DNA from 3 places in the Synechococcus elongatus PCC 6301 genome. Region 3 is predicted to be linked to each of the others. Evidence: predicted binding sites of a transcription regulator. Region 3 holds the regulator's gene; each other region holds the start of a gene.
What was found. Region 3 encodes NtcA, which controls nitrogen genes in cyanobacteria. Its sites were predicted from a motif close to GTANCNNNNGNTAC; they were not measured.

Region 1 (6,601 bases), 580 kb from region 3:
CGCGAGCCAAACTTTGTAGACACTTCAAGAATCATCCCCCAGCCGAGGTGGAGGAGCAAAATCGGATGATCGCAGCCATCATCCAACGGTTGATCGATGGCTGTTTTTCTGAGCAATTTATGGATCAGCTATCCATGACAGTTCGGCTGGATCCCAAACAGATGCAAGTGTCTGCGATCGCAGCGTTAACTTCCCCTAAAGCCTATGTTCGTCGCTACGCAGAGCGAACTCTTCACATCATCAATGCATCATCTAAAGTGCAACCCAATCGCTAGTTTTTAAATGTCTAACGGATATTTCATTCTTAGAACAACTAGAGGCGATCGTGAGCCTTAGAATTACTGCTTTCTAGCTCAAATCGGGGTCCGTGTCATCCGCCTGACGCCAAATTCCAATCGTGGCGATCGCCAGCAATCCAGCAATAATCAAGCCAATCGCGGCCACTTCTGAAGAATGCGATCGCAGGGCTGCTAAGCCGCCAGCAGTAAAGGCCAGCGTGCCAAACAGGAGAGGCACCCCAGTCAAAATTCGGGCATAGGTGTTTTTTGCCATAGTCAGCAGTCCGACAGTCAGCCTGATCCTACCCTTGGCTGACGGTGGCGCTTGCACACTGCTCAGACAGGGTAGCTAGCTGCTCTTCCTGGAGTTTCACCCCAATATCGAGACCATCAGGGAGCCGATAGACCGTTGCTACAACACGACCTGCAGAGTCAAGACCGTTGGGCCGCAAATTAACTCGAGTCCGGCGAGGCAACAAGGTTTGGAGGCGATCTCGCAGGGCGACCTCTTGGCCCGCGATCGGTTGCACACAGTCGATCTGCACCGTATAGCTGCGATTGCTATCTCCGATTCGCAGTAATCCGCCTTCCCGCACACTCAAGACTTCTGCAGCTGCTGCGGGACGGGGAAAAATCAACCCAAGCAGCAAGAGCAGACAGAGGCAGAAGCGAAACATAAAGACAGCCGAGTGGTTCGCTAATGATTGTAGAAGGCACATCCTTATCTGTGCCATCACAGCTTTCATGGCTGCGATCGCCCATTGATAACCCGCAGTCGACCGATCCAGAGCAATCACAGCAGTCCATCGAAAGGGAAGGGCTGCTGCCTAGCGGCAACAGCCTCAACTCTCAAGACGCAGTGAGGTTTAACGAATTAGCAGTCGTAGTAGAGCGCGAATTCGTAGGGGTGCGAACGCAGGCTGATCGGAATCACTTCGTTGTCGAGCTTGTACTCGATCCAGTTCTGGATGAAGTCTTCCGTGAAGACGCCGCCCACAGTCAGGAAGTCGTGATCGGCCTCTAGTGCTTTCAGCGCATCCTTGAGTGAACCCGGGGTGCTGGGGATTTTAGCCAGCTCTTCGGGGCTGAGGTCGTAGATGTCCACATCCAGCGGTTCGCCCAAGTCAATTTGGTTCTTGATGCCGTCGATACCAGCGCAGAGCATCGCCGCAAACGCCAAGTAGGGGTTGGAGGTCGCGTCAGGACAACGGAACTCCAAGCGCTTCGCTTTCGGGTTGGTGCCTGAAAGGGGAATCCGCACCGAAGCCGAGCGGTTGCCTTGGGAGTAGGCCAAGTTGACCGGCGCTTCAAAGCCAGGCACAAGGCGCTTGTAGGAGTTGGTGGTGGGGTTGGTGAGAGCCAACAAGGCCGGCGCGTGCTTGAGGATACCGCCGATGTACCAGAGCGCCATTTGGCTCAGGCCAGCATACTGGTCGCCCGCAAACAGCGGCTGACCATCATTCCAAATCGACTGGTGGGTATGCATACCAGAACCGTTGTCGTTGAACAGCAATTTGGGCATGAAGGTAATCGTTTTGCCGTAGCGACGACCCACGTTTTTGATCACGTACTTGTAGGTCATCAGCCAGTCCGCTGCTTCGATCAGCTTGCCGAAGCGGAAGCCTAGCTCACACTGGCCGCCGGTCGCCACTTCGTGGTGGTGCTTCTCAATTGGCACGCCACAATCAGCCATGGTCAGCAGCATTTCACTACGCATATCTTGGCTGGTGTCGGTCGGGGCCACTGGGAAGTAGCCCTCTTTGTAGCGAGGCTTATAGCCGAGGTTACCGCCTTCTTCTTCGCGGCCGGAGTTCCAGCGGCCTTCGATCGAATCGACGTAGTAGTAGCTCTTGTTCTCAGCCTGATCGAAGCGAACGTCATCAAAGATGAAGAATTCTGCTTCGGGGCCGAAGTAAGCCGTGTCACCGATCCCGCTAGCTTTGAGGTAATCCACCGCTTTTTGAGCGATCGCCCGGGGGCAGCGCTCGTAGGGGGTGTTAGTGCGCGGCTCGTAGATCGTACAGATCATGCTGAGCGTCGGCTCTTTCATGAATGGGTCGATCCAAGCAGTGGTTGGATCGGGCACCATCGTCATGTCCGACTCGTTGATCGCTTTCCAGCCCCGGATGCTGGAACCGTCGAAGGGAACGCCCTCAACAAAGCTGTTTTCGTCGATTTGGCTGACGTGTAGTGTCAAGTGCTGCCAAATCCCCGGCATGTCGATAAATTTCAAATCGACAAGCTGGATACCCTTCTCTTGAATAAGCTGAAGGACCTCTTGAGCGGTCTCAGGCATGAGCGACAACTCCTTGTGTGCTCTTGGTGGTACGGCTCAGCGAAGCAGGCCCTGGGATTGGTAGTCCACAAGCCTAACTGTGGAAACAACGCTGCTGCGATCGCAGCTGGATCACAACCAGGAACTGAAGACAAGCATTGCTGACCGCTTTCATCCTAGGTAGCCCGAAACGGCACTTTTGTAACAGCTGATACATAAAAATGGAGGCGATTGGCACTGACAAGCCTGAGTGTGCCATCTTATGAAGTTTGGTAACGAAATCTTGCAGGCGAGCCGGCTCGGCGGTGCTGGATCGCAGGCAGGACAAGGCTGCATGGTAGTCTTTTTCTGAAATTCCCTGGCTCGATTCGAGCGACATCTGAACCGTTTTGTCAGCACTCGGGAGCGCAATTCATGCGAGATGCGGTTAGCAGTCTAATTGCCGGCTACGACCTGGCTGGCAAATACTTGGATCGCAATGCGGTCGATAGTCTTCGGGCCTACTTTGCCGAAGGCAATGCCCGCGTCCAAGCGGCAGAAATCATCAACGCCAATGCCGCCAGCCTTGTGCGCGATGCCAGTGCTCAACTCTTTGAAGAGGTTCCTGAGCTGTTGCGTCCGGGCGGCAATGCCTACACGACCCGTCGTTACTCGGCTTGCCTGCGCGACCTCGACTACTATCTTCGCTACGCGACCTATGCCTTGGTGGCTGGTAACACCGAAGTCCTTGACGAGCGCGTTCTCCAAGGTCTGCGGGAAACCTATACGTCCCTAGGCGTGCCCAGCGGCCCAACGGTGCGCGGCATTGCTATCCTGCGCGATCGCGTGCGGCAGCTAGTTGAGCAGGCTGGCATCAGCAATGCCGCCTTTGTTGAAGTGCCGTTCGATCACCTCGGACGCAACCTCGCAGAGCAAGACATCTAAGACGGTAGCGCCTGCGATCGCAGGGATGAAGCCGGATTGAATCGACAGGGCAGGCAAACGCTTGCCCTGTTTTCGTTGAGAGACTGAGGATGACTGTGACGCCGACAACTCCCCAAGTACGTCAGGGACAGCTACCGACCGGTGAGCGCTACATCTACGAGATTTGGGGCGATTTAACAACCGGTCAAACACCGTTGCTGCTAGTGCATCCGGTGGGCGTGGGTCTTTGGCGGCGATTTTGGCAGCGCTTCTGTCAGGCTTGGTGCGCCCAGAGCGATCGCCCACTGATCGTGCCGGATCTGCTGGGCTGCGGCGACAGTGATATGGATCAGAAGCCCTACAGCCCGCAAAATTGGGCTGAGCAACTGGCACATCTGCTCCAGATCGAAATTCAGCAGCCCGCGATCGTGGTGGCCCAAGGAGCGTTGATGCCCGCAGCCGTCGCTCTTGCTGAAATCCAGCCAGAGTTAGTCCTAGGGCTGGCGTTTTCGGGGCCGCCCGCTTGGCGCGTGATTGAGCGCAAACAAACGGCTCAACAGCAGCGGCGGCTCTGGCGACTGTTTTGCTCACCCCTAGGCTGGCTCTTTTTTCAGTACGCTCGCACGCCCTTTTTCCTGCGCCGCTTCTCGCAGCGACAACTGTTTGCCCGAGCGGAGCAAGTCGATCGCGAATGGATGCAGCTCTTGGCAGAAGGCAGCCGGAAGAAGGCTTCCCGTCATGCGGTTTACGCGTTCCTCAGTCGTAATTGGCAACAGGGCTGGGGCGATCGCCTTGCCAAAATGACCCAACCGACGCTGCTGCTCTTTGGCGAAGGGGCAAGTAGTATCAGCCGCGATGGATGGAAGGAGGACGCTCGCGATCGCCTACAGGCTTACGCCCAAGTCATGCCCTGCAATCAGGGTCAGATTCTGCCCGGTCGCAACGTTCTTCCCTACGAAGCCACTGCTGCTTTCATCGCAGCCCTTACAGAGTTCTGCGCCAACTATTTCACTCCGCAACAGTTCAACGATGCAGTGCAGTAGTCGACCTGTAACAAGCTTTAATGGCTCTAAGCATTTCTCTCATCTGCCGCAGGGTTGCCCGATGACCGTCACTCTTCCGAGCGTTAGCGAAAAACACCGTGTCCGTCTCCAGCCGCTGGAGCTACCGGAGCGTCTGCTGCTCGGGCCCGGTCCGTCGAACGCCCATCCAGCTGTGCTGGAGGCGATCAGTCGGCCACCCATCGGTCACCTCGATCCTAAATTTCTCGAGTTGATGACCGAGGTACAGGGGTTGCTGCGCTACATCTGGCAAACCGATAACCGCCTGACCATTCCCGTCAGCGGCACGGGCAGTGCTGCCATGGAAGCCACGATCGCCAACAGCGTCGAGCCTGGGGATGTCGTCCTGGTCGGCGTCATGGGCTACTTCGGCAACCGCCTTGTTGATATGGCGGGTCGCTACGGCGCTGATGTGCGCACCATTCACAAGCCTTGGGGTGATGTCTTTAGCTTGGCTGAATTGCGGCAAGCTTTGGAAGAACACCGGCCACAAATCCTTGCTCTCGTTCATGCCGAGACTTCGACGGGCGCTGAACAACCGCTAGCCGGCGTTGGCGATCTCTGTCGTGAGTTTGATTGCCTCTTACTGATCGACACCGTCACCAGCTTGGGTGCGGTTCCAACCCTGCTGGATGAGTGGGGCGTCGATTTGGCCTATAGCTGCAGCCAAAAAGGGCTGAGCTGCCCGCCGGGTGTGTCGCCGTTCACGATGGGGCCCCGCGCTGAAGAGAAGCTGGCGCGCCGCAAGGGCAAAGTTGCCAACTGGTATCTGGATATGTCGTTGCTCAACCAGTACTGGGGCAGCGATCGGGTTTACCACCACACTGCGCCGGTGAACATGAACTTCGGCATCCGTGAGGCGCTGCGCCTGATTGCCGACGAAGGTATCGAAACAGTCTGGAAGCGCCACCGCGACAATGCCGAATATCTCTGGGCAGGCTTGGAGGATTTGGGCCTGACCTGTCACGTCCCAGTCGAAAATCGCCTGCCGACCCTGACGACTGTGCGGATTCCTGAGGGCGTCGATGGCAAAGCCGTCAGCCGTCAACTGCTGGATGAACACGGCATCGAAATGGGCGGTGGCTTGGGCGAATTGGCAGGTAAAGTCTGGCGGATCGGCCTGATGGGCTACAACAGCCGTCGCGAAAATGTCGATCGCTTGCTGAGCATTCTGGCAGACGTTCTCCCCCGCTCTTAATCGGTCCTACTGGTGTCTGGCAGTCTCGACTTAGATCAAATTCTGCAAGTCTTAAGTCAAAGTCCTGACTTTGGTCTTGAGGCTTGCAGGAATTTTGCTCAGTTCCTGATTAAGCAAGTCCCAGACTATGCTGCTGCCCACCAGCTCATACTTTGGTGCGATCGCAAACAAGCAGCAAAAGCGGAACAGCAATCCCTAGATTCTCAAACAATCAATTGCTATCGAACTATTGTCACTGAGGAAGAACAACTCTTCAAAGCCCTTGATCATGTAGTTGTTGAGTCTGGCGAGCCTCTAGAAGGCAATTGTTTTTACTATCACCTCAGCCTTAAACCATCTGCACTGTTGGAAAACAAGCGGATAAACTTATTTTCCTCAGCCACACAAGCCCAGAAAATATTAGAAATTGGCTTCAATGCTGGCCATAGTGCGGCTTTAATGCTGCTAGCGAATCCCAACTCAAATCTATTGGCATTCGATATTTGTGAACATCGTTATACGGAAGGATGTTTTGCCGTTTTAGCTGAGCGTTTCCCTCACCGAATTGACTTAATTGCGGGGGACTCTAATACAACTCTTCCACTCTTTCGGCTAGAGCACCCAGCAGTCTATTTTGATCTACTCCACATTGACGGCTCTCACTCATGCCTACCAAACGGCAACTGCTGATTTCATGAACTGTCACAACTCAGCTAAGCATGGGTCTCTGATGATTTGGGACGACACCGACAACGTTGAACTGGATCTCTTGTTCAATGCTTTTGTCGAAGATCATTTAATTGTTGAGCGCTTTGATTGCCTGCCAACATTCACCTATTGCCATCGAATCGGGCAGGCCATCAAGCATACCTCCTTACTTAACGACGGCAGCGACTGAGATCGGCCC
Region 2 (6,601 bases), 470 kb from region 3:
TAGTGCGGTGCGCCAATCGCTCAATCCTGAAGCGGTTCTCGAAATTGCCGCACGAGAACTTGGGCTGTCGCTGGCTGCCAATCGCTGTCTGATCTATGCCTGCACGCCGGAAACGGAACAGATTCTGGTGGAGCATGAGTATCGCCAAACCGAGACCGCTTCCCTAGGCGATCGCCTCTGGCCCCTGCAAGAGAATCCACTCTTCCAGCAAGTCGCCACTGATCGCAAAGCGATTCGTCTGACCGTCGATGATCCTGAAGCGACCCTGCCTTACATCCAAGCGATGCGACAGCAGTGGGACATCGCCCACTGGCTGCTAATTCCGGTGCAGTATCGCCAAGAACTGATCGGGATGATTGAACTCCATCGCGAAGCGACTGCCGAGCCTTGGGATCTCGCGGATCAAGAACTGGCAGAAGCGATCGCGACTCAGATTGGGGTGGCACTGATTCAAGCCCAGACCTTCCGGCAGCTGGAAAATCTGGAACGCACCCGCAGCAATCTGACGGCGATTATTGGTCACGAGCTGCGAACCCCCCTCTCGACTGTGCAAGTCTGCCTCGAAAGTTTGGCCACTGAGCCGGATATGAGTGCGGATCTGCGCCAAGTGATGTTGCAGACGGCTTTGGATGATGCGGAGCGGCTGCGCTTGTTGGTGCAAGATTTTCTGACCCTCTCGCGTTTGGAAAGTGGCCGGATTGACTGGCATCCAGAATCGCTGGCGCTGGATGAATGCGTCGCCATGGCGATGAGTGGACTGCGATCGCGGCATCAGCGCGACTCACTGCCCAGCATCGAACAAAAGCTGCCCGCCAGCTTGCCGCTGGTGCGGGTGGATGGCGACTGGCTGGTGGAAGTGCTGATTAAGCTGCTGGACAACGCCTGTAAGTTCACCAGCGCCCAAGGCCACGTTTCGATTACGGCGGTCGTAGAAGGCGATCGTGCCTTGCGTGTGGCGATTACCGACGATGGCCGAGGAATCGAACCCGATCGCCTCGAAGCAGTTTTCGATCGCTTCTACCAAGAAGATGGCGCGCTACGGCGCAGCCAGGGCGGCAGTGGCCTGGGGCTCGCGATTTGTCGCCAGATTGTCGAGCGACTGGGTGGGCATATCTGGGCTGAGTCAGAAGGGCGCGATCGCGGGAGTTGTTTTCAGTTCACGCTTCCTCTGGCGACCCGGCATCCGCAGACGGCAAACGCACTGACTTAATCGGACGAGGGGCTTTTTGCCCTGAGGGCTGGGGCCGTGGGCGATCGCGTTGATCGACCCGGCGCGGCAGTGGACTGCGTTGGGGGCGAACTTCACCGGCTTGCGCCGCATAACTTGCGGAACGGTGTTCGCTGCTTTGACCCTGACCTCGTAGTTGGGGCTTCGGTTTGGGGCGACGGCCCGGCAACGCCGCCACTGCTTCTGCTTGGCGAACCACCAAGACTTCACCCTGCCGTTCGACTTGAAAGTCCCAGAAGTGATGGAGCGCTCGCAGGTCGAGGTTGCCTTTAAGCACGAGCTTGAATCCGGCGGGTCGCTCACCCGGTTCAGTTTTAGCCTGCTGGCTAATGCGGACGACAATCCGCTGCAAGTCGGGCCGCGTAAAGACAACTTCACCCCGAATCGAGAAAAAGTTCTCCGAGACTTGGAGCTTGGGCGGGCTGGGTGGCCGAATGCCCGGGGTCAGTTGCGATCGCTTGGTCAGCATCTCTGGCTCCCAGAGACCGACGATCTGCATGTGCAGCCCCCCTTCGCGATCGCGGGTACGGGGGTAGACCACCCAGAGGTGCTCTTGACTGAGATCGATGTGCTTTTTGACCAAGCTCAGCACTCGTCCCAAGAGCACAGCATCAAGGCTGACCCCATCATTGGCAATCAGGGTCCCTTTCGTGAATACCTCAGGATCGGGCTGATATCGTCCGCGTACCAAGCCAATAGCTCGGTATTGGAGCGGTTCACTAGCCGGGGGAATCGGAGCGGGGCGCATGGGTGACGGCGGAGGAGGAGCAATGGCCAAGATTGGCACTGGCACTAAGGATAGCGCTTGGGGCTGGCATTCCCGGCTGCTCGGCAGGAAACAGCAAATGACCCCCCAAAAAACTGCTGTTGAGGTTGTTTGAGCCATCCATGCGTTCGGGTCGGGGAGGATGTCAAAATGGCTTCTCAAGTCACTGCTGGGTCGTCAGGGCCCGTTTGCTTCCTGACGGTCGGTTTGCGATTGCCATCTGCTAGGGGACAGCCTGTGGTTTCCAACTTCAATCAGCCCCGCCCACCGCAGCGCCAGCGGTGGGTCGATTCCCTGCTCGGCGTTTCCTTGGTGGCATTGGTGGTGGCTGCAGCCTTGCCCCTGCTATTGCCCCTGGTGCGATTGCCTGGGGGAAGTTCGGCCCGCGATCGCGAGTTGGCGGCAGCCCAAGCCACGGCCTTCCAGACAGTGTTGCAACGGGATCCTGACAATCTATCGGCCCTGCGATCGCTGATTGGGGTCTACCTGCAACAGCAACAGTTACAAGCTGCGATCGCGCCCTTGCAGCGTTTGGCTCGACTGCAACCCCAGCAGCCTGCCTATCGAGTCCTGCTGGCCCAAACCCAGGCACAGCTGGGCGATCGCGAAGCTGCCGCCCAAACCTATCGCCAGATTTTGGAAACGGCACCCACAAACTTGGAAGCCCTGCGCGGTTTCACGCAGCTGCTCCTGACCCAAAAGCAGCCGACAGCAGCAGTCGATCTGTTGCAGAAAGCCCGCCAGACCGACAAAATCACCCCTGCTGACCAAGTAAGCATAGACCTCATGCTGGCTCAGGTCTATGCCAATCAGGGTCAGATTGATGATGCGATTGCCCTCTACGATCGCAGTGCCCAGAACAACGGTCGTGACTTCCGTCCCTTGCTGGCGAAAGCACTCTTACTCAAACAGCAGGGCGATCTGCAGAAAGCAACGCCAATTTTTCAAGAGGCGATCGCGATCGCGCCTGCGCAGTATCGAGATCAAATTCGTCAGCTCAGCCCCGCGAGTATGCCTGCCACTCCCCCTACTCAGCCTGCGACGAAGACCCCACCAACGGCACCCCCGCCACCACCGAATTGAGGCAACGAAAGCTGCGATCAGAGCGACTCACTCAGAGCAGCCAGAGTTGAGCTGGAGTCCGTAGCCTCCACCTGAATCGTTCTAACCAGTCTGCTAGCTACTGAAGCTCGATTAAGGTCTAATTCACCGCACCAGACGAAAGCGGAGCCCAGCTTAGCAACCAGACTTTGCCTGAAATTAGCTCACAGTTGCTTGCAAGCGTCAGCGCCTAGCGCTCTTTGCTGTAGGCATCTTCGCCGTGTAGGGCAAAGTCCAGCCCTTCCAACTCCTGTTCCTCCGTGGCGCGGACACGCATGACCGATTTCAGGATCGTCCAGATCACGAAGGTAGCGATGCCAACAAAGAGATAGGTAATCAACACGGCTTGGATCTGTGCCCAAGTCATGGCCAAAGGACCCTGGGAGATCACCTTGAACTGGGTTGGGAAAGCTTTCTCAACGAGGAAATCCTTCTGGGCAAAAATGCCCGTGAGAATAGCGCCGACGGTTCCGCCAACGCCGTGTACCCCAAAAGCATCTAGGGAATCATCCAGTCGGATCCGGCTCTTAACTTTGGCGACGAACAGAAAGCAGACTAGGGCTGTCAAGGCACCGATGGGAAGTGCCGCCCAAACAGGAATGAACCCAGCAGACGGTGTGATTCCGACTAGACCAGCCACCGCGCCGGTTGCGGCGCCTACGGCGGTGGGCTTCCCGAGGTCAATCTGCTCGAGTAATAGCCAAGTCAGCATGGCTGTTGCTGCTGCCGTATTGGTGGTGAGGAAGGCAAAACCGGCGCCTTGGGCAGCGAAGTAGCTCGCGCCGTTAAATCCAAACCAGCCGAACCAAAGCAGACCTGCCCCCAACAAAATAAAGGGCACATTGTGCGGCGGCGACAGACGATTCGGGAAGACGCGACGCGGGCCGATCATTGCCACGGACACTAGGGCACCCACCCCAGAGGCAATATGGACAACGGTGCTGCCGGCAAAGTCGAGGGCGCCAATCTGGCCATAGATAAAGCCATTGCTTCCCCAGACCATGTGCGCCATAGGGATGTAGACAAGCGTGGACCAGAGCAAGCCGAACCAGAACCAAGCCTTAAAATTGACCCGCTCTACCAGCGCTCCAGAAATCAGAGCGGGCGTAATGATTGCGAACATGCCTTGAAACAGCGCAAAGCTGGAGGCAGACATACCGGAGATCATCAACTCATCGCCGGCCCAGACAGGATCAATGCCAAACTTGCCACCGACACCATTGAAAAACAGGTTACTAAAACCGCCGATAAAGGGACTCCCTAAACTGGTGTCGAAAGCGAGACTGTAGCCATAAATCACCCAAGTCATGCCGACGAGCCCCATCATCAAGAAGCTCATCATCATGATATTTAGGACGTTCTGGGCTCTGCCAAAACCGCCATAGAAAAAGGCTAGCCCCGGTGTCATCAAAAGGACGAGGGCTGAGCCGATTAGGAGGAGTAGCGTGTCAGTTCCAGTCTTGGCGGCAGTGACGTTGCTATTGAGCTGCTCCAGCGTTAGCTGAGGTGCAGTTGCTGCCAGAGTTGGATGGGCCAGCAGAAATGCAGAAATGCCAGCCAGTGCTGCAGTCAAACCCAGAGTTCGCCATCGTTTGTCGAACATTGCCTGAGGAATCCTAGAGAGTGTGAAGGTTCGGAGATCTCACAACTCTGGCTAGGCAGACTGGTGATATACGTAACTTTTGCTACTTTTTGGGGGAATTTCAGATTTCTGAAATAAACTGCATTTTCTTTGAAGCAAACTGGGAAGGCTTTTCCTCTTGAAAGCGATATGAGGGTAAACCGATCGCTGGCAACTGAAAAAAGAGTCCTATCTGGCCGAGTGAAAACTCCATTCACTCTAGTAGAGGTATCAGGAGCGATCGCCTAGCAAAGCCCTTAGCGACCAAGCTACTAGAAGAGATAAAGTCGCTCGAGCCAGCGCTGGTTCAGCCCACTCGCATTGGCAGGATGAAAGGCACATCCTTGCGTGAGACTCAACCCTTACTCGTACTAGCATCGGCGTAGAGAGCAGCGGCTGCCCGATGATTTTCGATGATGCGATCGCACAGCTCTGTCGGGCCGAGGACCTTAACTTCACCCCCCATGCCCATAATCCAGTTTTTGAGGGTGACCTCTTGAATCGACCAAGCAGGGAGCCAGACTTTCATTTGATAGGGATGGGTCGGATCGGCTGCTTTGGGCAGGCTGTAGATTTTCTTGAGGCCCGGCAGTGCGGTGAGGAGATGCCGATCGGGCGGCAGCGTCATTTTGACTTGTCCATCGGGAAAGCGCTGTGTGCCTTCACTGACGAAGCGAAATAAGCGCTCGCTAAAGCGTAATTCGAGTACCTGCATCAGCTTGAGCCGGGCGGCCAAGGTCTTAATTTGCAGGAGGGCTTGTTGGGGTGCAACGGCCCCGCCGAGATACAACCCATAGCTTTGGCTGCGCAGCAGTTCAAGGGAATCGAGCGATCGCTTTTGCTCGGCGTGACTGCGGGGCTTGCCAACAGGACCGCTCTGATACAGGCGATCGAGCCGTTCGTAGCAATACAGTCCTTTCTGGTCCCCTTCAGCCAGTTCATAGCCGAGATACCAGGCAATATTGTGGAAGACTATTTGCAAAGGCCAAATAATCTTTTCCGAGTCGGGTTGTTCTTGATATTGTCCAGCGCCTTTAAAGCGTCCCACACGAATTGCTTGGCCAGAGCGGATTGCTTGCTCTAGTTTCTGGCTCTCGTCCGCAGTGGCTAAGGATTGATTGCTTAGCAGGTCCGAGTTAACGATATTACCGCCAGCAATCGATCGCACTGGGTAGAGATTCTTGAGGTCAAAGCGAGCCCACTCCAAGCCTTGACGAAGACGATTGACCGCACGAGTTTCGATGGGGTTATCTAAACTCAGAACTTGTTTATCGACCAACTGGTAGATTTGCAGAAGGTCATCACGGTTGAGAATTCCAGTTCCTAAGTAGTAGCCTCTGCGCATGGTAGCCTCCGGGAAGATTCGATAGGGGTGTAAAACCCATTCAATGTCTTTGCGGAGCATGCCTTGCTCCGTAGAACTAACTAAAATACGAGCGCCAATTAATTGATCGGCCAAGATGTCTATCCGTCTCCGCTGGGGATTGAGCAACTTGTCTTGAAGGTGATGTTCCTCTTGGGTCAGTGGGTTCTGGATGATATAGCGGATTGTTTTGAACAGTCGCTTAAAGGTATCCCAATCGCTGTAGTGATGAAAAAATAGGGGTTCGCCAGAGTCAATGAAAGAGGGCTGTGTTAATTCATGAAAGCTGACATCACTGCCCAGAAAACCCTCAGATTCTAACCAGTCTAGATCTGCTGCGATCGCTTCTGAATCGCAATAGATTTCACCATGCTGAGCCCCTAAAATGGCTGCAATTTCTGCAATAGAATCTTGAAAGTTAGGTTGCTCTTGCGTCTTTAATAGTTGTTGCAATAATTCAGGCTGTTGCTCTTGCAGACTGCCGATGCCAGGATAGCAGCTTAACAGTGCAATCAAGTGCAG
Region 3 (6,601 bases):
TCTTCATCATTCCGCCACAGTTGCTGTGTGTTTCTTGACTAAGCAGAAGTGTAATCTTCCTCCATTGCTTCGGTTCAATATTCAAACTTTGAACTGTTGCGCCAACTCTAAACGACAGTCATGACCCTGCGAAACCAACAGAACAATGAATTCCTGACAAGCTTTATCTGCTAAGACTTTACAGCCGTGAGTTGCGATCGCTTAGTCCGGTTCAAGTCGACGCAGTTCCGTCAAAATGCGGATCGCAATCTGATCTTCGCCATGACCGTTGCTGAGACAGAGCAAGCGCATACCGTTGTTCGAAAGTCTCTGGTAGAGGAGTGAGCTTTGCTTGGCAGCATAACCAAGTGGTAAGGCAGAGGTCTGCAAAACCTTCGCCTCCGGTTCGAATCCGAGTGCCGCCTTCAAAACCCTAGCCTCAGTCTGCGATCGCGACAATCATTGGTGATGCGATTGGTCGCCTTTAGTCCAACCGACGCCAGCGACCGAGGTACTCTTCGCCACGCCGTCCTTCGACAGACTCGGTGACTGACTCCAGTTGCTCTTCTTGCCAGCCTTGAGCAAAGCGATCGCGCAGCTCAGTCAGGCTGCAGCCATAGGGCGGTCCTGAGGGGCGATCATGGCACCAGAACAGTCCCAACAAGCAGCCCTTGGGCTTGAGAATCTGTCGCACGACTTCGACATACTCTGCTCGGCGATCGGGATCGATCGCACAGAAACAGGTATGTTCCAGCACAGTGTCAAACTGACCGGCAAATTCTTGGGGCAGCGCAAAAATATCCCGCTGCAGAAACTGAGCTGTTGTCCCCTGCGCCAATGCTTGAGCCGCTGCGATCGCACTGGGGGCAAAATCAAAGCCCACGACCTCAAATCCCTGCTCAGCAAACAGACGGGCATCGTGACCGCGACCACAGCCCAGCACAGCAATCCGTCCGGGTGCTGGTGCATTAGTCCCTGCCAGTAACGATCGCCAAACAGGAGCCGCCTGCCCCAAATCCCAGCGATCGCTGCCCTCCTGATAGCGCTGTTCCCAGAATTGCGCTTGGTTGACCGCGTTGGTCATGCTGAGCGATGCCTCAGAACGATGGAGTTCAGAACTGGGAAAGACAGACGGCGATCGCCCTGCCGCTGCTAAAGGACCCCTTTCGAAGAAGGGATTTGACCGGCACGGCGCGGATCAACTTCTGTGGCCATGCGCAGCGATCGCGCAAAGGCTTTGAAAGTCGCTTCGATGATGTGGTGCGAGTTGATGCCGTCCAACTGACGCAGATGCAAGGTCAGTTTGGCGTTATTGGCGATCGCCACAAAAAACTCGCGCACCAGTTGTGTTTCGTAGGTGCCCACCCGTTCCGTCGGCAGAGTCAAGCCATAGGTGAGGTGTGGCCGCCCCGAAAAGTCCAGCGCCACTTGCACCAAGGCTTCATCCAGCGGTGCCACAAAGTGACCGAAACGAACAATCCCTTTGCGATCGCCCAAGGCTTCTGCCAGAGCTAAGCCGAAGGTGATGCCCACATCCTCATTGGTGTGGTGATCATCGATGTGCAGATCGCCCTTAGCCGTGATTTCCAGATCGATCAGGCCGTGGGAAGCAATCTGATCGAACATGTGGTCGAGGAAGGGAATCCCCGTATCGGCCTGACACCGGCCGGTGCCATCCAGATTGAGGAACACCTGAACATCGGTTTCTCCGGTTCGGCGGCTGACCGTGGCTTGGCGGGGTGCCGTTCCCGGGGCAGTCAAAGGGCGATCGCTGAGTTGCATAGTCGTTGCGCGGCCTACATTCCCATAATGCTGTAGCCGGAATCGACATAGATGACTTGGCCGGTGATGCCGCTGGCGAGCGGGCTGGAGAGGAAGGCTGCCGTATTGCCGACTTCCATTTGGGTGACAGTACGGCGCAGCGGTGCGGTTTCCTCAACGTGGTGAATCATATCGAGGATGCCACCGACGGCTGAGGATGCCAGCGTCCGAATCGGGCCAGCAGAGATGGCATTGACGCGTATGGCCTGCGGACCAAATTCTGCTGCCAGGTAGCGCACATTCATTTCCAGTGCGGCTTTGGCGGTGCCCATGACGTTGTAGTTGGGCACGACGCGCACGCCACCCAGATAAGTCAGGGTCAGGATGCTGCCGCCTTGATTGAGCAGCGGTTTGCTGGCTCGCGCTAAGTCGATCAATGAATAGGAACTGATTTCCAGGGCGCGGGCATAACCTTCGCGAGTCGTCGCGCTGAAGTCACCCGACAGTTCTTCTTTACCGGCAAAGGCAAGGCAGTGGATCAGGATGTCGAAGTTGCCCCACTGCTGGGCGATCGTGCCCAAAGTCTCGTCAACCTGTGCTGCATCTTGCACATTCAGCGGCAGGAACAGACTGGGGTTGAGTGGTGCGGTCAGCTCTTGCACTTTCGACTCTGTCCGGCCGCGATCGTCAGGCAGGTAGGTAATCCCCAGCTCAGCCCCAGCAGCATGGAGTTGTTGGGCAATCCCCCAAGCGATTGAGCGATTATTGGCGATGCCTGTGACGAGGGCTTTCTTTCCAGAGAGGTCGAGCATGATAGCAGGGGCAACAACAGAACCAACCGCTTATTATCCGCTGTTGGCTGCCTCCCCACGGCTGTCGCCGAAAAAGTAGCAGTTGCTACAAGCAGCAGCTAGGCTAGGCCGTACGGTAACGAGACACTTGGCTCGTTCTGGTTCTGGCTTTCTCAACAACGGCGCGATCGCTGCTGTTCATGGCCATGCCCACCAGCCATTCCTTGCGCGGAGTTATAAGGCACGGTTGCGATGCTGGCCAACGAAAATTCTCTGCTGACGATGTTCCGGGAGTTGGGAAGCGGTAAGCTGCCCCTCCAGATTGAGCAGTTTGAGCGGGGTAAGACCATCTTTTTCCCGGGGGATCCGGCTGAACGGGTCTACCTGCTTGTCAAAGGAGCGGTCAAGCTCTCACGAGTCTATGAGTCGGGCGAAGAAATTACGGTGGCCCTGCTGCGTGAGAACAGCGTGTTTGGAGTGCTGTCGCTGCTGACAGGTCAGCGCTCCGATCGCTTCTACCATGCAGTGGCCTTTACGCCGGTTCAACTGTTTTCGGTGCCGATCGAGTTCATGCAGAAGGCGCTGATCGAACGGCCGGAACTGGCCAACGTGATGCTGCAGGGGCTGTCCTCGCGGATTCTGCAGACCGAAATGATGATCGAGACGCTTGCGCACCGCGATATGGGTTCTCGCTTGGTCAGCTTTTTGCTGATTCTCTGTCGCGACTTTGGCATCCCCAGCCCTGATGGCATCACCATCGATCTCAAGCTTTCCCACCAGGCAATTGCGGAAGCGATCGGCTCAACGCGGGTGACAGTGACGCGCTTGCTGGGTGACCTACGGGAATCAAAACTGATTGCGATTCACAAAAAGCGGATCACGGTCTTTAATCCGGTGGCGCTGAGTCAGCAGTTCAGCTAAATCTCACTCCAACTCAGGGATTCCGTTGCTGAGGCTCCCTATCGCCCCCATCATGGAGTGAACAGGTGTGAGGAGTCTGGCAGCGGCCCGACATGGTTTCCGGATACATTCTGGTTTTAGCGGTGCTGGTGCTGGGCGGCGTGATCGCGACGATTGGCGATCGCTTGGGCAGCAAAATTGGCAAGGCGCGCCTCAGTCTGTTCAACCTACGGCCTAAAGATACGGCCGTCGTAGTCACCATTTTGACGGGTGGCTTCATTTCGGCTTCCACCCTGGGCATTCTTTTCGCGACCAGTGCTCAGCTGCGGGCAGGGGTATTTGAGTTCAACCAGGTTCAGGATCGCCTGCGCCAAGCCCGCCAGGATCTCGAAACAGCGCGGCGCGACCTCGAAGCCAGCGCTGCCCAACGAGAGCAAGCCCGCCGCAGCCAACAGGAAGCGCAACGCCAGCTCGATCGCACGAATCAGCAGTTACGGGCGGCGGTAGAACAGCAGCGACAAACAGCGGTGCGGCTAGAGGACGTGGAAACGCGATCGGCGAGTTTGCGATCGGACTTGGTCAAGTTGCAGCAAGAACGCCAAGACTTGTTAGCTCAGCGCCAAGCCGTCCGCGACCAGATTGATCAGCTCAAAACTCAGCTGCAAAGCCGCGATCGCGAAGTCGCGAGCCGTGAAGCGCAACTGCGCGAGCTGGAGTCCAAACAGACCAGCTTGACTCGGGAAATTCAGCAACTGGAGCAAACGCTAATTGCTTTCCGGCGGGGCAATGTTGCCCTTACGCGGGGGCAAGTCTTGGTCAGCAAACTGGTGCAAATTCTGGCACCCCAGGGCACTCAAGAGGCGATCGACATGATCCTGCGCGAAGCCAATGTGGTGGCGGCTCAGGCGACGCGTCCTGGCATTCAAGAAGTGCGGGAACAGATCATTCAGATCCCCCAAGCGGAAGTTGATCGCTTGCGGGAACAACTGCGGACGGGCCGTCCGTTTGTGGTGCGGATTCTCTCAGCTGCCAACGTGGTGGTTGGTGAACCCCGCGTATTTGTCTTTTCGGATGCCACCCCCAATCAGCTGCTGCTGCCGGCTGGGCGTAGCATTGGCAGTACCTCCTTGGTCCCCAGCAGTCTCGATGCGGATGAACTGCGCCAGCGGATTAACCTCCTACTGACGGCGGCTCAGCTGCGGGCGCGCCAACAGGGGGTGTTGTCGGAGGTTCTAGAGATTGGCGATGGTCGGATTGAAACCCTGCTGCGCTTCTTATCTCAACTGCGCCAGACGCCTGGTGAGGTGACGATTGAGGTGGTGACCAGTGAGGCGATTTCCACGGCTGATGCCCTGCAGTTGGATCTCCGCGCCATCCAGAATGGTCAAGTCAAGTTCTCGACTGAGCCATGACCAGTGCTGCAGGATTGTGGATTGGCTTTGATCCGGGCCGTGATAAATGTGGTCTGGCCTTGATGGAAGCGCAGACTGGGCAGATACTGGAGCACCGGATCTTGGCCTCCGCTGAGGCGATCGCAGTGCTTGCCCAGCTTTTCCAAGCGCGATCGCCCCAACTGTTAGTCCTCGGCAACCAAACCACATCCCAGCAGTGGCAAGCTCAACTCAGTGCCCTGCCGAGTGCTCCGCCGATTGCCTTAGTAGATGAGCGCAATAGCACCCTCGAAGCCCGCGATCGCTACTGGCAGATGTATCCCGTGCGGGGCTGGCGACGCTTACTACCCCAGGGCTTACGGCAGCCGCCCCGCCCCGTGGATGATCTGGTCGCTATTCTGCTGCTGGAGCGCTACCGAAGGCAGCAGTCGTGCCGCAAGCGCGGTTAATGTTCTGTTCTAGAACAACGTTCGCGACGCCAATCACCTGGGTGGTGACTTGATTGACCAGTGGCTGCAGCAAAGCGTCTGTAAATTGATTGCCCAATGCTGCCGCCAGTGGATCGGACTCCTTCTGGAGTTCAGTGGTGAGTTGCTGGCGCACGGTTTCACCCACGACGCGACTGATCGTCGATTCCTGCTGCTTCAGCCAGACAGGACCGATACTGGTGCCAACTCCGAGCTTAGTCTCGCGCTCTAGGTTTTCAAGTAGTTGACTTGCCAACTGTTGCTGCTGCGGATCGGTAATTTCGCGGGCGATCGCCGCTTTGGCTTCAGGCAAAGCGCCCGGCAAAAGAATTAAGCCAGCGCGATCGGGATTGCAGGCATAGAGGAGACGCCGTTCTTGACTCGCTTCAGTGCCAGAGGAATTGGCCTGTAACTGGAAAGGTGCTAGCACTGGCCGGTAGTAAACCCAGCCTGCTGCTGCTGTCCCCCCAATGGCGATCGCAATCACCGCGATCGTGCCTTTCAACCAGCCCATAGATCCTCCCTTGGCTGTGGTTGGCTTCAGTCTGCCATTCTCACTAGTGGACGCCAGAATTGGGGTAAAAGTTGGGATCAACTTCACGATTGCTGAACAGCCAGCGAGCTTTGTAGCCAGTACTATTGCATTCTTTAATCTATATAGGACAGTTCGCCGAAGATGATAATCTTCTGGAACAAGGAGCTTAAGCCCCTTATTTTCTATCTTGTAAATGTCTCAACTGAAACAATAGTTACAATACCTGCTTCAACTGCTTCTTAGATCGACTGCATCGACCGCACAAATCGCTGGAGTTGCCGACTTTCTAATTCCAAAACCCGTCGAGCAAAATCTGGATCATGATCAAGAAAGTCATCAAAGGCATCGACAGAAATGGCAAGAATTCGAGTCCTCTCACTGTCAGCCACGATCGTATTCTCTGACTTGCTATGGGCTAAAACTTCCAACTCATCTAGAGTTTGACCTGGATGCAGCTGTTCAATTCGAACCTCAGCTCCAGTTTGATAATGAACGTTGGCATGCCCTTCAATTAACAGTAGTAACTCTCGACAGGTGTCTCCTGCTTCGGTGATGAGATCTCCCTTGCTATAAGTTCTCACTTCCGCGCGATCGGCAAGAGCAATGAGCGTCTCACTTTGCATGCGGTGGAAGAAATCGCTATTGAAGAGGTAAACCACTCGCTCCAGCATTGGGAAGTCGGTCAGGGATGGATGAGCAGAGGCATTTGATGGCAATGCTAATAGCTGCTCAAGGGTGGCTTTCACCAGTGGGGAGTTGAACGGGTGACGCTGATCA

Region 1: glnA (type I glutamate--ammonia ligase) is a predicted target of NtcA. The motif match lies at 2,755-2,768, and genes of this name have one in related genera.
Region 2: SYC_RS09680 (ammonium transporter) is a predicted target of NtcA. The motif match lies at 4,771-4,784, and genes of this name have one in related genera.

The regions. Positions count from the first base shown of each region.
Region 1 covers NC_006576.1:2,072,277-2,078,877, reverse strand. Annotated here, with positions in the region: gene SYC_RS10320 (hypothetical protein) at 1-275, shown strand, start outside; gene SYC_RS10315 (hypothetical protein) at 349-552, opposite strand; gene SYC_RS10310 (hypothetical protein) at 581-955, opposite strand; gene glnA (type I glutamate--ammonia ligase) at 1,153-2,574, opposite strand; gene apcB (allophycocyanin subunit beta) at 2,968-3,477, shown strand; gene SYC_RS10290 (alpha/beta fold hydrolase) at 3,567-4,499, shown strand; gene SYC_RS10285 (pyridoxal-phosphate-dependent aminotransferase family protein) at 4,561-5,715, shown strand; gene SYC_RS10280 (class I SAM-dependent methyltransferase) at 5,728-6,384, shown strand; gene SYC_RS13875 (hypothetical protein) at 6,425-6,592, shown strand; gene SYC_RS10275 (hypothetical protein) at 6,573-6,601, opposite strand, start outside.
Region 2 covers NC_006576.1:1,964,717-1,971,317, forward strand. Annotated here, with positions in the region: gene SYC_RS09665 (DICT sensory domain-containing protein) at 1-1,210, shown strand, start outside; gene SYC_RS09670 (hypothetical protein) at 1,158-1,976, opposite strand; gene SYC_RS09675 (tetratricopeptide repeat protein) at 2,232-3,077, shown strand; gene SYC_RS09680 (ammonium transporter) at 3,286-4,698, opposite strand; gene SYC_RS09685 (WYL domain-containing protein) at 5,072-6,601, opposite strand, start outside.
Region 3 covers NC_006576.1:1,490,675-1,497,275, reverse strand. Annotated here, with positions in the region: tRNA gene SYC_RS07325 (tRNA-Cys) at 334-404, shown strand; gene SYC_RS07320 (methyltransferase domain-containing protein) at 464-1,063, opposite strand; gene hisB (imidazoleglycerol-phosphate dehydratase HisB) at 1,132-1,761, opposite strand; gene fabI (enoyl-ACP reductase FabI) at 1,776-2,555, opposite strand; gene ntcA (global nitrogen regulator NtcA) at 2,784-3,452, shown strand; gene SYC_RS07300 (DUF3084 domain-containing protein) at 3,545-4,843, shown strand; gene SYC_RS07295 (pre-16S rRNA-processing nuclease YqgF) at 4,840-5,271, shown strand; gene SYC_RS07290 (hypothetical protein) at 5,216-5,803, opposite strand; gene SYC_RS07285 (cyclic nucleotide-binding domain-containing protein) at 6,064-6,601, opposite strand, start outside.